Regions from separate parts of the Mesorhizobium sp. P2_B11 genome, predicted to be linked through region 1. Evidence: predicted binding sites of a transcription regulator. Region 1 holds the regulator's gene; each other region holds the start of a gene.
The links. Region 1 encodes PhoB, which activates phosphate uptake and scavenging genes when phosphate is short. Its sites were predicted from a motif close to TGTCATNNANCTGTCAT; they were not measured.
Positions count from the first base shown of each region.

Region 1 (3,811 bases):
TGGCTGGTGCCGCCAAATGCCTCCACTATCATTGAGGCGCGAGGAGGACCGGGAGGAAGATAAAAGATGTCGGTTGGAATCCGCCACGACGATTTGCGCCGTCGCAACCGTGCGATGGTGATTTCGGCCGTGCGCCGGGCCGGCCAGCCGTCGCGGACCGAGATTGCGGCGACCACCGGTCTCAGCCACTCGACCATATCGGCTATCTCCTCGGATTTGATTGCGGAAGGCATCCTGGCCGAGAGCAAGCCCGGCGAGACCGGCGCGCTGAAGCGCGGCAGGCCGCAGGTCGGCCTTGGCCTCAACCCGGAGGCAGCGGCGGTGATGACCGTGGTGCTGTCGCTGAACTTCCTCTCCGTCACCGTCATCGACTATGCCGGCCAGGTGGTCGCCGAGGAACAGCGCCGGCTGGACACGCTGACCATGCCGCGCGACGAGCTGATCGGCGAATGTACGGCAATCGTACGCCGGCGGCTCGAGGATCCCGACCTCGATGTGCAGAGCGTCGCGCGCATTGCCATGGGCATCCAGGGCATCACCGATTCGCATGCGCGCGCCATGCTATGGTCGCCGATCACGCCGCTGACCGACATTGGCTTTGCCGACATATTGGAAGCGGAGTTCGGCATTCCGGCCACCATGGAGAACGACTGCAACATGATGGCGGTGGCGTTGCAATGGCGCCAACCCGAGCGCTACCGCGACGATTTCATCGCCATCCTGCTCTCGCACGGCATCGGCATGGGGCTGGTGCTCAAGGGCGAGCTGTTCACCGGCACCCATTCGTCCGGCGGCGAGTTCGGCCACATGATCCACCGTCCCGGCGGCGCGCTCTGCCGCTGCGGGCGGCGCGGCTGCGTCGAGGCCTATGCCGGCAATTACGCCATCTGGCGCAGCGCCAAGATGATGAGCGAGGATGCCGAACCGGTCGATGTCGGCGATGCCGATATGCGGGCGCTGGCCGCACGCGCCCGCGAGACGGATGGCCCGGAGCGCGAGGCCTATCGCAAGGCCGGCGAGGCGCTCGGCTTCGGCCTTGGCAGCCTGTTTGCCCTGATCGATCCCGCCCCTGTCGCCATGGTCGGCGTCAGCGCCGCCGCCTTCGATCTGATCGAGCCGGCATTGCGCGAGGCCATCGCCCAGACCGCCGGCGGCCAGCACTCGAAGTCGATCTCCTTCGACACCGAGCCCAACGAACTGCCGCTGATCCGCGAAGGCTGCGCCATGCGCGCGCTCGGCTTCGTCGACCAGGAGATTTTTGCGCCGGGGATTCAGGCGAAGACCGGCAAGCACGTCGCCTGAGAGGCCGGCGACGGCGCGGCGCGCCTAATCTTCCCGGATAGCGTAGCCGGCGCCGCGGATGGTGCGGATGACATCCGGCATGCGGCCATTGTTGACCGCCTTGCGCAGGCGCCCGACATGAACGTCGACCGTGCGCTCGTCGATATAGATCGTCTCGCCCCAGACATTGTCGAGCAGCTGGCTGCGCGAGAACACCCGGCCGGGGTGGCGCATCATGAATTCGAGCAGGCGGAATTCGGTCGGCCCGAGCCGGATCTCGCTCTTCTTGCGGTAGACGCGGTGCGATTCACGGTCGAGCACAATGTCGCCGACCTTGAGCACGCTGGACAGGACTTCCGGCTTGGCGCGGCGCAGCAGCGCCTTCACGCGCGCCATGAATTCCGGCGTCGAGAACGGCTTGACCAGATAATCGTCGGCGCCGGTGGACAGGCCGCGCACGCGGTCGCTCTCCTCGCCGCGCGCGGTCAGCATGATGATCGGCAGCCGTTCGGTTTCCGGCCGCATCCTGAGCCGCCGGCAGAGCTCGATGCCGGACACCGCCGGCACCATCCAGTCGAGCACCAGCAGGTCGGGGACGTTTTCCTGCAGCCGGATTTCGGCCTCGTCGCCGCGCGTCACCACTTCGACCTGGTAGCCTTCGGATTCGAGGTTGTAGCGGAGAAGCACGCCCAGCGGCTCCTCGTCCTCCACGACCATGATGCGTGGCGCAATCATCAGCAGTTCACCCTTGTCAGGCCGACGTGGCCATCGCCGTCTCGTCCTGCTTCGGGCGATTGGCGGGGAGTTGCTGGCCGGTTAGCACATAATACGCATTTTCAGCGATGTTGGTGACATGATCGCCGATGCGCTCCAGATTCTTGGCGCAGAACAGCAGATGCGTGCAGGCGGTGATGTTGCGCGGGTCTTCCATCATGTAGGTCAAGAGTTCACGAAACACCGACGTGTATTTGACGTCGATGCGCTCGTCGTCATTCCTGAGCTTCGCCAGCGCAGCCGCATCCGCGGCAGCATATTCCTCGACCACCCCTTGCACCTGGATCAGCACCAGCTGCGCCATTGCATCGATGGAATGCGAGAGGTCGCGCGGCGTGACGCTCAAACCGACGGTACCGACGCGCTTGGCGATGTTCTTGGCCAGGTCGCCGATGCGCTCAAGGTCGCCGGCCATGCGGATCGAGCCGACCACTGCACGCAGATCGTTGGCCATCGGCTGGCGCTTGGCGATCAGCGTGATGGCGCGGTCGTCGAGTTCACGCTGGCGCGCGTCCATGATGGCGTCGTCCGAAACCACACGCTGCGCCAGCGCATTGTCCGAATTGAGCAGCGCCTTGGTCGAGCCGCTGACCATCGAGCCGGCGAGATCGCCCATGTCGCGGATCAGCTTGCTGATCTGCCCCAGTTCTTCATCGAAGGAGGCGACGGTATGTTCACCCATGATCCTGGTCCTCGTGCCTGAAAATTCAACCGCTGGACGGCTCAGCCGAAGCGGCCGGTGATGTAGTCCTGGGTGCGCTTGTCGTCGGGATTGGTGAACATCTTGTCGGTGGCGCCCTCCTCGACCAGGTAGCCGAGATGGAACATCGCCGTGCGCTGCGACACGCGCGCCGCCTGCTGCATCGAGTGGGTGACGATGACGATGGTGTAGTTCTGGCGCAGTTCGTCGATCAGCTCCTCGACGCGGGCGGTCGCGATCGGGTCGAGCGCCGAGCAGGGCTCGTCCATCAGGATCACTTCCGGCGACACGGCAATGGCGCGCGCGATGCACAGGCGCTGCTGCTGGCCGCCAGACAGGCCTGTGCCGGGCTCCTGCAGGCGGTCCTTGACCTCGTTCCAGATCGCCGCCTTCTTCAGGCTGGATTCGACGATCTGGTCCATGTCGGACTTGCGCTTGGCCAGGCCATGGATGCGCGGGCCGTAGGCCACGTTCTCGTAGATCGACTTCGGGAACGGGTTGGGCTTCTGAAACACCATGCCGACGCGGGCCCTGAGCTCAACGACGTCGATGTTCTTGTCGTAGATGTCGTCCTCGTCGAGCGTGATCTTGCCGGTCACCCGCGCCGAATCGATGGTGTCGTTCATGCGGTTGAGGCAGCGCAGGAAGGTCGACTTGCCGCAGCCGGACGGGCCGATCAGCGCCGTCACCTGATTGAGGCGGACGTCGAGATTGACGTCGAACAGCGCCTGCTTCTCGCCATAGAACACGCCGACCTTGTCGCCGCGCATCTTGATGACTTCGTTCGACTTGGCGTTCATTTTGTCGCCCACTGCGTTTTCAAGGGACTGTTCGGTCATGATGTTCATACCAAATTGCCTTTTTTCTACCAGCGCCGCTCGAACCGGCGCCGAAGCACGATCGCGGTGATGTTCATGGCCATGAGGAAGACGAGCAGGATGATGATGGCGCCGGACATGCGCTCGACAAAAGCGCGTTCGGCCTCGTTTGCCCACATGTATATCTGCACCGGCAGTGCGGTTGCCGGATCGAAAGGCGTCTTCGGATAGTCGGCGA
Region 1 covers NZ_JBFUDF010000002.1:698,076-701,886, reverse strand. The annotation lists gene AC1DYJ_RS07795 (ROK family protein) at 67-1,302, shown strand; gene phoB (phosphate regulon transcriptional regulator PhoB) at 1,327-2,016, opposite strand; gene phoU (phosphate signaling complex protein PhoU) at 2,033-2,737, opposite strand; gene pstB (phosphate ABC transporter ATP-binding protein PstB) at 2,779-3,603, opposite strand; gene pstA (phosphate ABC transporter permease PstA) at 3,621-3,811, opposite strand, start outside.

Region 2 (3,811 bases), on a different contig from region 1:
CGGCGATCTTGTCGATCTTCTGGCCGGCATAGGGATGCACCAGCTCGTCGATGGCGCGGCGGAAGGCGCGCGCATTGCCGAGCAGCGTGGTGATGTCGCGAAACAGGATGCCGGGCTTGGGATAGTCCGGAATGGTGCGGATCGCGGCGAGAAGCGTGTCTTCGAGCGAGGATTTCATGAGCCGAGATTACCTGAAACGGAGATTCGTGCGCGACAATTGTTCGATCGAACTGCAGCCCATCAGCTTCATACCGCGCTCGATCTCGACCCGCATCTGCTCGAGCGCCCGTTCGACGCCGGGCTGGCCGGCAGCCGCCAGCGGAAACAGATAGTAGCGGCCGACGCCGACTGCCTTGGCGCCGAGCGAGAGCGCCTTCAGCACATGCGTGCCCCGCTGCACGCCGCCATCCATGATGACGTCTATCCTGTCGCCAACGGCATCGACGATCTCCGCCAACTGGTCGAACGCCGCCCGTGAGCCGTCCAGCTGCCGGCCGCCATGGTTCGACAGCACAATGCCGCTGCAGCCGATCTCGACGGCGCGCCTGGCGTCCTCCACCGACATGACACCCTTCAGGCAGAACGGGCCTCCCCAAAGCCTGACCATCTCGGCGACATCGTCCCAGGTCATCGACGGATCGAGCATCTCGGTAAAGTAGCGGCTGATCGACATCGTGCCGCCACCCATGTCGACATGCTCGTCGAGCTGCGGCAGCTTGAACCCCTCATGGGTGAAATAGTTGATCGCCCAACCGGGCTTGAGCGCGAACTGCAGCATGCCGGCAAGGCTGAGCTTGAAGGGAATGGCAAAGCCGGTGCGCTTGTCGCGCTCTCGATTGCCGCCGGTGATCGAGTCGACGGTCAGCATCATCACCTCGACGCCAACCGCCTTCGCCCGCTGCATCATCGCCCGGTTGAGGCCGCGATCCCGGTGGAAATAGAACTGGTAGACCTGCGGGCTGCTGCTGATCCTGCGCGCMTCCTCGAGGCTGACCGTGCCGAGCGAGGACACGCCGAACATGGTGCCGAATTTGGCCGAAGCCTTGGCCACAGCGCGCTCGCCCTGATGATGGAACAGCCGCTGCAAGGCGGTCGGCGAGCAATAGACGGGCATCGCCAGCTTCTGGCCCATCACCGTCACCGACATGTCGATCTCGCTGACACCGCGCAGCACGTTGGGAACGAGGTCGCAGCGCTCGAAACTCTCGGTGTTGCGGCGATAGGTGACCTCGTCGTCCGCCGCGCCGTCGATGTAGTTGAAGATCGGCCCCGGCAGCCGCTGCTGCGCCATGCGGCGGAAATCGGAAAAGTTGTGACAGTCGCGTAGCCGCATCATCGATTTCCAATACATGGCGCAAGAAGCTCGCTGCGTCGAATATCAATCCGATGCCGCCGTGCCAACGGGCGATTTGCCGAACTGCCTCTTGGCCACAGCCATAAACGAAAAAGGGGCGCCTCTGGCGCCCCTTCCCGTCGAAAATCGATTGTTGGGAATAGCTTATATGCCGAGGTCGGAGCGCAGCTCGGCCTTGGCTACATCATACTCGGCCTTGAAGTCGTCGCGGTTGAGCAGGACGGCGGCAATGACGCTGCCGGAAATCTTGCCCATCTCGACATCGGACGGGTAGCGGATGCCGCCGACCACGCGGTTGTGGGCGTACTCGGCCGCACGCGCCATGATCTCGGCGCGCTTTTCCGGAACCATGTCGGCCAGGATGATGCCCATCATGGTGCCGACCGTGGCATGACCCGAAGGCCAGGAGCCGGAGCTCGACAGCTTGACCACCGGCTTGACGAGGTCGCTGAGCTGATGCGGGCGCGGCCGCTTCCAGACATCCTTGGCCGGATCGACGACGGCGCCTTCGGTGGCCACCACACGATCGAAGAAGGCCGCGAATTTCGGCAGCTTTTCCTTGTTGAAGTTCGGCCCCATGACCTTGGTGAAGCGCCAGACGTCTTCCTCGGCGTCGGCAACGGCGCTGGCCTCCATTTCGGGTGTGCGCGTCACCTGCAGCATCAGCACTGCGCCTAGCTCGGCCTTGGTCTCAGCCGAATCGTTGGCCGGCGGCGGCGGCAGGATCATCGTCAGGTCGACATCCTTGTTGGTGATAAAGGGTTTTGCGTCTTCGGCCTGGGCGGCCGAGCCGACGACGAGCAGCAGCAGTCCTGCCGCGAGCGATGCGTATCTTTTCATGGGTGCGATCCTTTGATGAGGGCGCCGCAGGATCGCCAGCGGCAGTGACGGCCGTGTGACACGCCGCCTCCGCAAAAGCAAAAGGGCGCCTCTCGGCGCCCTTTTTTGACTTGGCTGGTGGGCGCTTAGTGCGCCACGCCTTCCCATACCTTGCGCTTGGTCAGATACATCAGCGTCCCGAACAGAAGCAGGAACACCAGCACGCGAAAGCCGGTCTTCTTGCGGTCTTCCATATGCGGCTCGGCGGCCCACATCAGGAAGGCGGAGACGTCGCGCGAATACTGGTCGACGGTCTGCGGCGAGCCGTCATCATAGGTGACCTGGCCGTCGGACAGCGGCTTCGGCATCTTCAGCGACACGCCGGACATGAAGTACGGATTGTAGTGGGTGCCTTCGGGGATCACCATGCCGGCCGGCGGCGTCTCGTCGTAGCCGGTCAGCAGCGAATGGATGTAATCCGGGCCGCCCTGGGCGTACTGGGTGAAGATGTCGAAGACGAAGCGCGGGAAGCCGCGCTCGACGCCGCGTGCCTTGGCCAGCAGCGACATGTCGGGCGGAGCAGCGCCACCGTTGGAGGCAGCGGCCGCCGCCTCATTGGCGAACGGCGCCGGGAAATAGTCGGACGGCTTGCCCGGGCGGTCGAACATGTCGCCGGCATCGTTGGGGCCGTCATGGATGGTGTATTCGGCGGCAAAGGACTTCACCTGCGCTTCCGAATAACCAAGACCTTCCAGCGTGCGGAACGACACGAGGTTCATCGAATGGCAGGCCGAGCAGACTTCCTTGTAGACCTTCAGGCCGCGCTGCAGCTGCGCCTTGTCATAGGTGCCGAACGGACCGGCGAAGCTCCAGTCCATTTCCTTCGGCTCGTCGATCGGGAAATGCGTCGGCGCTGCCGCGTTGTGTGCCTCTTCGGCGGCGATAGCCACGCTGCCGACGGACCCGATGCCGCCGGCAAACAGGCCGAGCAGGGCGAGCGAGGTGAGAATCTTCTTCATGCCAAATCCCCTTAGATTCTCGCTCAGCCCTTGGTTTCCGGCGCGGAGGTTGCACCGGCCGGATGTCCCCCACCGGCACCCTTGTTCTTCTCCAGCACCGCCTCGGTAATCGAATTCGGCAGTCTGCGCGGCGTTTCGATCAGGCCGAGCACCGGCAGGATGACGAGGAAGAAGGCAAAGTAGAACAGTGTCGCCGCTTGGGCGTAGCCAACGTAGTTGCCCGAGACCTCACCGATCACGAGGGTCAACAGACCACCGCCTTCCGCCGGCTGCGAGCCCAGCCAGCCAAGCAGGACGGCATCGGCCACGAACAGCCAGAAGAACAGCTTGTACCAGGGCCGGTAAACCGCCGAGCGTACCTTCGAGGTGTCGAGCCACGGCACCAGGAACAGCATCACGATGGCGCCGAACATGCACAGCACGCCACCGAGCTTGGAGTTGATCGGCCCGATGTTGAAGGTGATGGCGCGCAGGATCGCGTAGAACGGCAGGAAGTACCATTCCGGCACGATATGGGCCGGCGTCTTCAGCGGGTTGGCGATCGTGTAATTGTCGGGATGGCCGAGGAAATTCGGCAGGTAGAAGACGAAATAGGCGAAGAAGAACAGGAACACGATCA
Region 2 covers NZ_JBFUDF010000008.1:128,072-131,882, reverse strand. The annotation lists gene AC1DYJ_RS25450 (adenine phosphoribosyltransferase) at 1-178, opposite strand, end outside; gene AC1DYJ_RS25445 (alpha-hydroxy acid oxidase) at 188-1,333, opposite strand; gene AC1DYJ_RS25440 (acid phosphatase) at 1,499-2,194, opposite strand; gene AC1DYJ_RS25435 (cytochrome c1) at 2,320-3,192, opposite strand; gene AC1DYJ_RS25430 (cytochrome b) at 3,216-3,811, opposite strand, start outside.
Region 2: a site for PhoB is predicted at 2,239-2,255, ahead of AC1DYJ_RS25440 (acid phosphatase). Genes of this name have one in related genera too.

Region 3 (3,811 bases), on a different contig from region 1:
GATCCCGCTGTGATGCTGCCGATCCTGAAAAAGGCTGACGTCACGCTATGCGGCGGCTGGTTCTCCGGCACGCTGGTCGATGAGGACATGGGCAAGAACAAGGACCGCATCCAGCCGATGATCGACCTGTTCAAGGCGGTCAACGCGCCTTGCATCGTCTATGGCGAGGTCGGCCGTTCGATCCAGGGCGACCGCTCCAAGCCGCTCGCCACCAAGCCGAAATTGTTCGGCGACGAGATGAAGGCCTATGGCCGTCGTCTGACCGAATTCGGCGAATGGTGCGCCGAACAGGGCATGCCGCTGTCCTATCACCACCACATGGCGGCCGTGGTCGAGACCGAGCCGGAGCTCGATGCCTTCATGCGCCATTCCGGCGACGGCATTCCGCTGTTGCTCGACGCCGGGCATCTCGCCTTTGCCGGCGGCGACGTGCTGCGCGCCATCGACAACCACCACAAGCGCATCAGCCATGTCCATGTGAAGGATGTGCGCATGGCCGTGATCGACGGGCTCGACCGCACGAAACAATCCTTCCTCGACGCCGTGGCGCTTGGCGCCTTCACCGTGCCGGGCGACGGTTCGCTGGATTTCGGCGCCATCGTGCAGCGCTTCGCCGATCATGGCTATGAAGGCTGGTTCGTCGTCGAGGCCGAGCAGGACCCGAAGAAGAACCCGCCGCTGAAGATGGCGCAGGTCGGCCACAAGGAGCTGATGCGGGTGATGACGGCCGCCGGCTACACGGTGGAAACGCAGGGCTTTCCCAATGCGTGAGCCGATCCGATGAAGGATTACGAGCACCCGTTCTTCCGGCCGTTGTGGCGGCGCGTTGCGGTCGTTGCCGTCTGCGTGATCTGGGCGGGAATAGAATTTGCCTCCGGCACACCGTTCTGGGGCGTCATCGCGCTGGGCTTCGCCGCCTACGCCGTCTGGCAGTTTTTCTATCTCTACAAGCCGGCCGAGGAAGCGAAGCCTCCGGTCGAGCCGAAGACAGGTGCTGAACCGAAGGAATGACCGCAATGTCGAAACTGCTCGTCAAAGCCGACAAGGGCCATGGCCGCGTCGCTCATGTCACGCCCAAAAGCGCCGGCTGGACCTATGTCGGCTTCGACCTGCACCGGCTGAAGCCGGGCGAAAACGCCTCGGGAAAGACCGGTGATCGCGAAATCTGCCTGGTGTTCGTCACCGGCAAGGGCGCCGCAACAGCCGGCGGCCGGGAACTCGGCCTGCTCGGCGAACGCATGTCGCCCTTCGAAGGCAAGCCATGGTCGGTCTATATCCCTGAGGGGTCGGACTGGTCGGTCACCGCGGACACCGATCTGGAACTCGCGGTTTGCTCTGCGCCGGGCCTGGGCGGCGGCTTGGCCGTCCGCGTCATTGCGCCCGACGATCTCGGCCAGGAAGTGCGCGGCAAGGGTACCAACACGCGCTACGTCACCAACATATTGCCGGAGGGAAAGCCGGCCGACTCGCTGCTGGTGGTCGAGGTCATCACGCCCGGCGGCCATACGTCGAGCTATCCGCCCCACAAGCACGACCAGGACAATCTGCCGGCCGAATCCTATCTCGAGGAAACCTACTATCATCGCCTCAACCCGCCGCAGGGCTTTGCCTTCCAGCGCGTTTACACCGATGCCGACAAGAATGGCGCGCGTGAACTGGACGAGGCGATGGCGATCGAGGACGGCGATGTCGTGCTGGTGCCCAAGGGCTACCACCCTTGCGCCGCCTGCCACGGCTACGACCTCTATTATCTCAACGTCATGGCCGGGCCGAAGCGGACGTGGAAATTCCACAACGCGCCCGAGCACGAATGGCTGATGAAGGCCTGAACAGCCTTCATTTTCGGCTGAACCTATTGGTCCAGCTTGGAAAAATCGTCGGCTAAGGACCTGTGGGCTCGATTCGCCATCGAAAACCCGCATAAGCTTCGTCAATCCGTCATGGAAATCACCTATGGCAGCGTGCTGACGAGGATTTTCGATGCGGTATGCCATCTACTTCACCCCAAGGCAGGACGAGACGCTGGCGCGGATCGCCGCCAATTGGCTGGGACGTGACCCCTTTGGCGCCGCCACACGGCCGGTCGAGGCGGTGGGCGAGCTGTCGGCCGCGGAAGTTGCCTTCCACACCGCTTCGGCGCGCCGCTACGGTTTTCATGCGACGCTGAAGGCGCCTTTCCGGCTGGCCCCGAACGAGACGGAAGCCTCGCTACGTGCTGCCCTGGACGTGTTTGCCGAAGCGACGCCGACCGTCACCGTCCCGCGCCTCATCGTCAGCCAGATCGACGGTTTCTTCGCCCTGGTGCCGGAAGGCCCGCTGCCGCCGCTCAACCGTTTCGCCGACGATGTCGTGCTTGGTTTCGACCGTTTCCGCGCGCCGCTCACCGAGGCCGAGATCGAGCGGCGCAGCCCGGATTCGCTCAAACCCGCCGAGTTCCGTAATCTCTGCCAGTGGGGCTATCCCTATGTGTTCGAGACGTTTCGCTTCCACATGACGCTTTCCGGACGGGCCGGGCCACAGGAAAGCCAACGTCTGCGTGCAGCAATCGACAGCCTGTTCGCCGAGGTGCTGCTAAAGCCGGTACTGGTGGATGCGCTGACACTGTTTGTCGAAACCGAACCGGGAGCCCCATTCATGGTGCTCTCCCATCATGCGCTCGGCCGCCGCGCGGCCAAAAAAACCGCCTGACCACTTCGCCTGAAAACCTAAGGACTGCCTGAAATGACCGCCGAGACCGTTTTGACCAATGCCCGCATCGTGCTTGCCGACGAGATCGTTGAGGGCTCGCTGCTGCTTCGCGACGGTCTGGTCGCCGGCATCGACGCCGGCAGCGGGCGGAGTGGCGAGGATATGGGCGGCGACTACATCATCCCCGGTCTGGTCGAGCTGCATACAGACCATCTCGAAGGCCACTATGCGCCGCGCCCGAAAGTGCGCTGGAACCCGATCGCCGCCGTGCTCGCCCATGACGCGCAGGTGGCGACCGCTGGTATCACCACCGTGCTCGACGCCTTGCGCGTCGGCATGGACGAGGATGCCGACCTGACCTCCGACGATATCCGCAAACTGGTCGACGCCATCGAAGACAGCGGTGCGAAGGACCGGTTGCGGGCCGATCACTTCCTTCATCTGCGATGCGAGGTTTCCGCGCCGGATTGCCTGCAGGCCTTCGCCAATTTCGATGGTGACGAGCGGGTCAAGCTGGCATCCCTGATGGACCACGCGCCGGGCCAGCGCCAGTTCGTCAACCTCGAGACCTACGCCTATTACTACCAGCGCAAGCTGAAGCTGACCGACCGCGACTTCAAGCTGTTCTGCGAAAAGCGCATGTCGGAATCGGCGAAGAACTCGGGACCGAACCGGGTGGCGATCTCGGCTGCCTGCAACGAGCGCGGCATCGTGCTGGCAAGCCATGACGATGCCACATCAGGCCATGTCGACGAAGCCATCGAACAGGGCGTGCGCGTTGCCGAATTCCCGACCACGCTGGAAGCCGCCAAGGCTTCGAAAGAGGCTGGGCTGGGTGTGCTGATGGGCGCGCCCAACGTCATGCGCGGCTCCTCGCACTCCGGCAATGTCTCGGCCCGCACACTGGCCGGCGATGGGCTGCTCGACATCCTGTCCTCCGACTACATCCCGTTCAGCCTGATCCAGTCGGCCTTCTTCCTCGGCGACGTCGTCGAAGGCATTTCCTTGCCGCAGGCGGTCGCCATGGTATCGAAGAACCCGGCCGAGGCCATCGGCCTCAGCGATCGCGGCGTCATCGAGCAAGGCCGCCGCGCCGATCTGGTGCGCGTGCGCGTCGATGACC
Region 3 covers NZ_JBFUDF010000009.1:121,324-125,134, forward strand. The annotation lists gene iolE (myo-inosose-2 dehydratase) at 1-771, shown strand, start outside; gene AC1DYJ_RS27430 (DUF3329 domain-containing protein) at 781-1,011, shown strand; gene iolB (5-deoxy-glucuronate isomerase) at 1,017-1,829, shown strand; gene AC1DYJ_RS27440 (DUF1045 domain-containing protein) at 1,981-2,688, shown strand; gene AC1DYJ_RS27445 (alpha-D-ribose 1-methylphosphonate 5-triphosphate diphosphatase) at 2,722-3,811, shown strand, end outside.
Region 3: a site for PhoB is predicted at 1,926-1,942, ahead of AC1DYJ_RS27440 (DUF1045 domain-containing protein). Genes of this name have one in related genera too.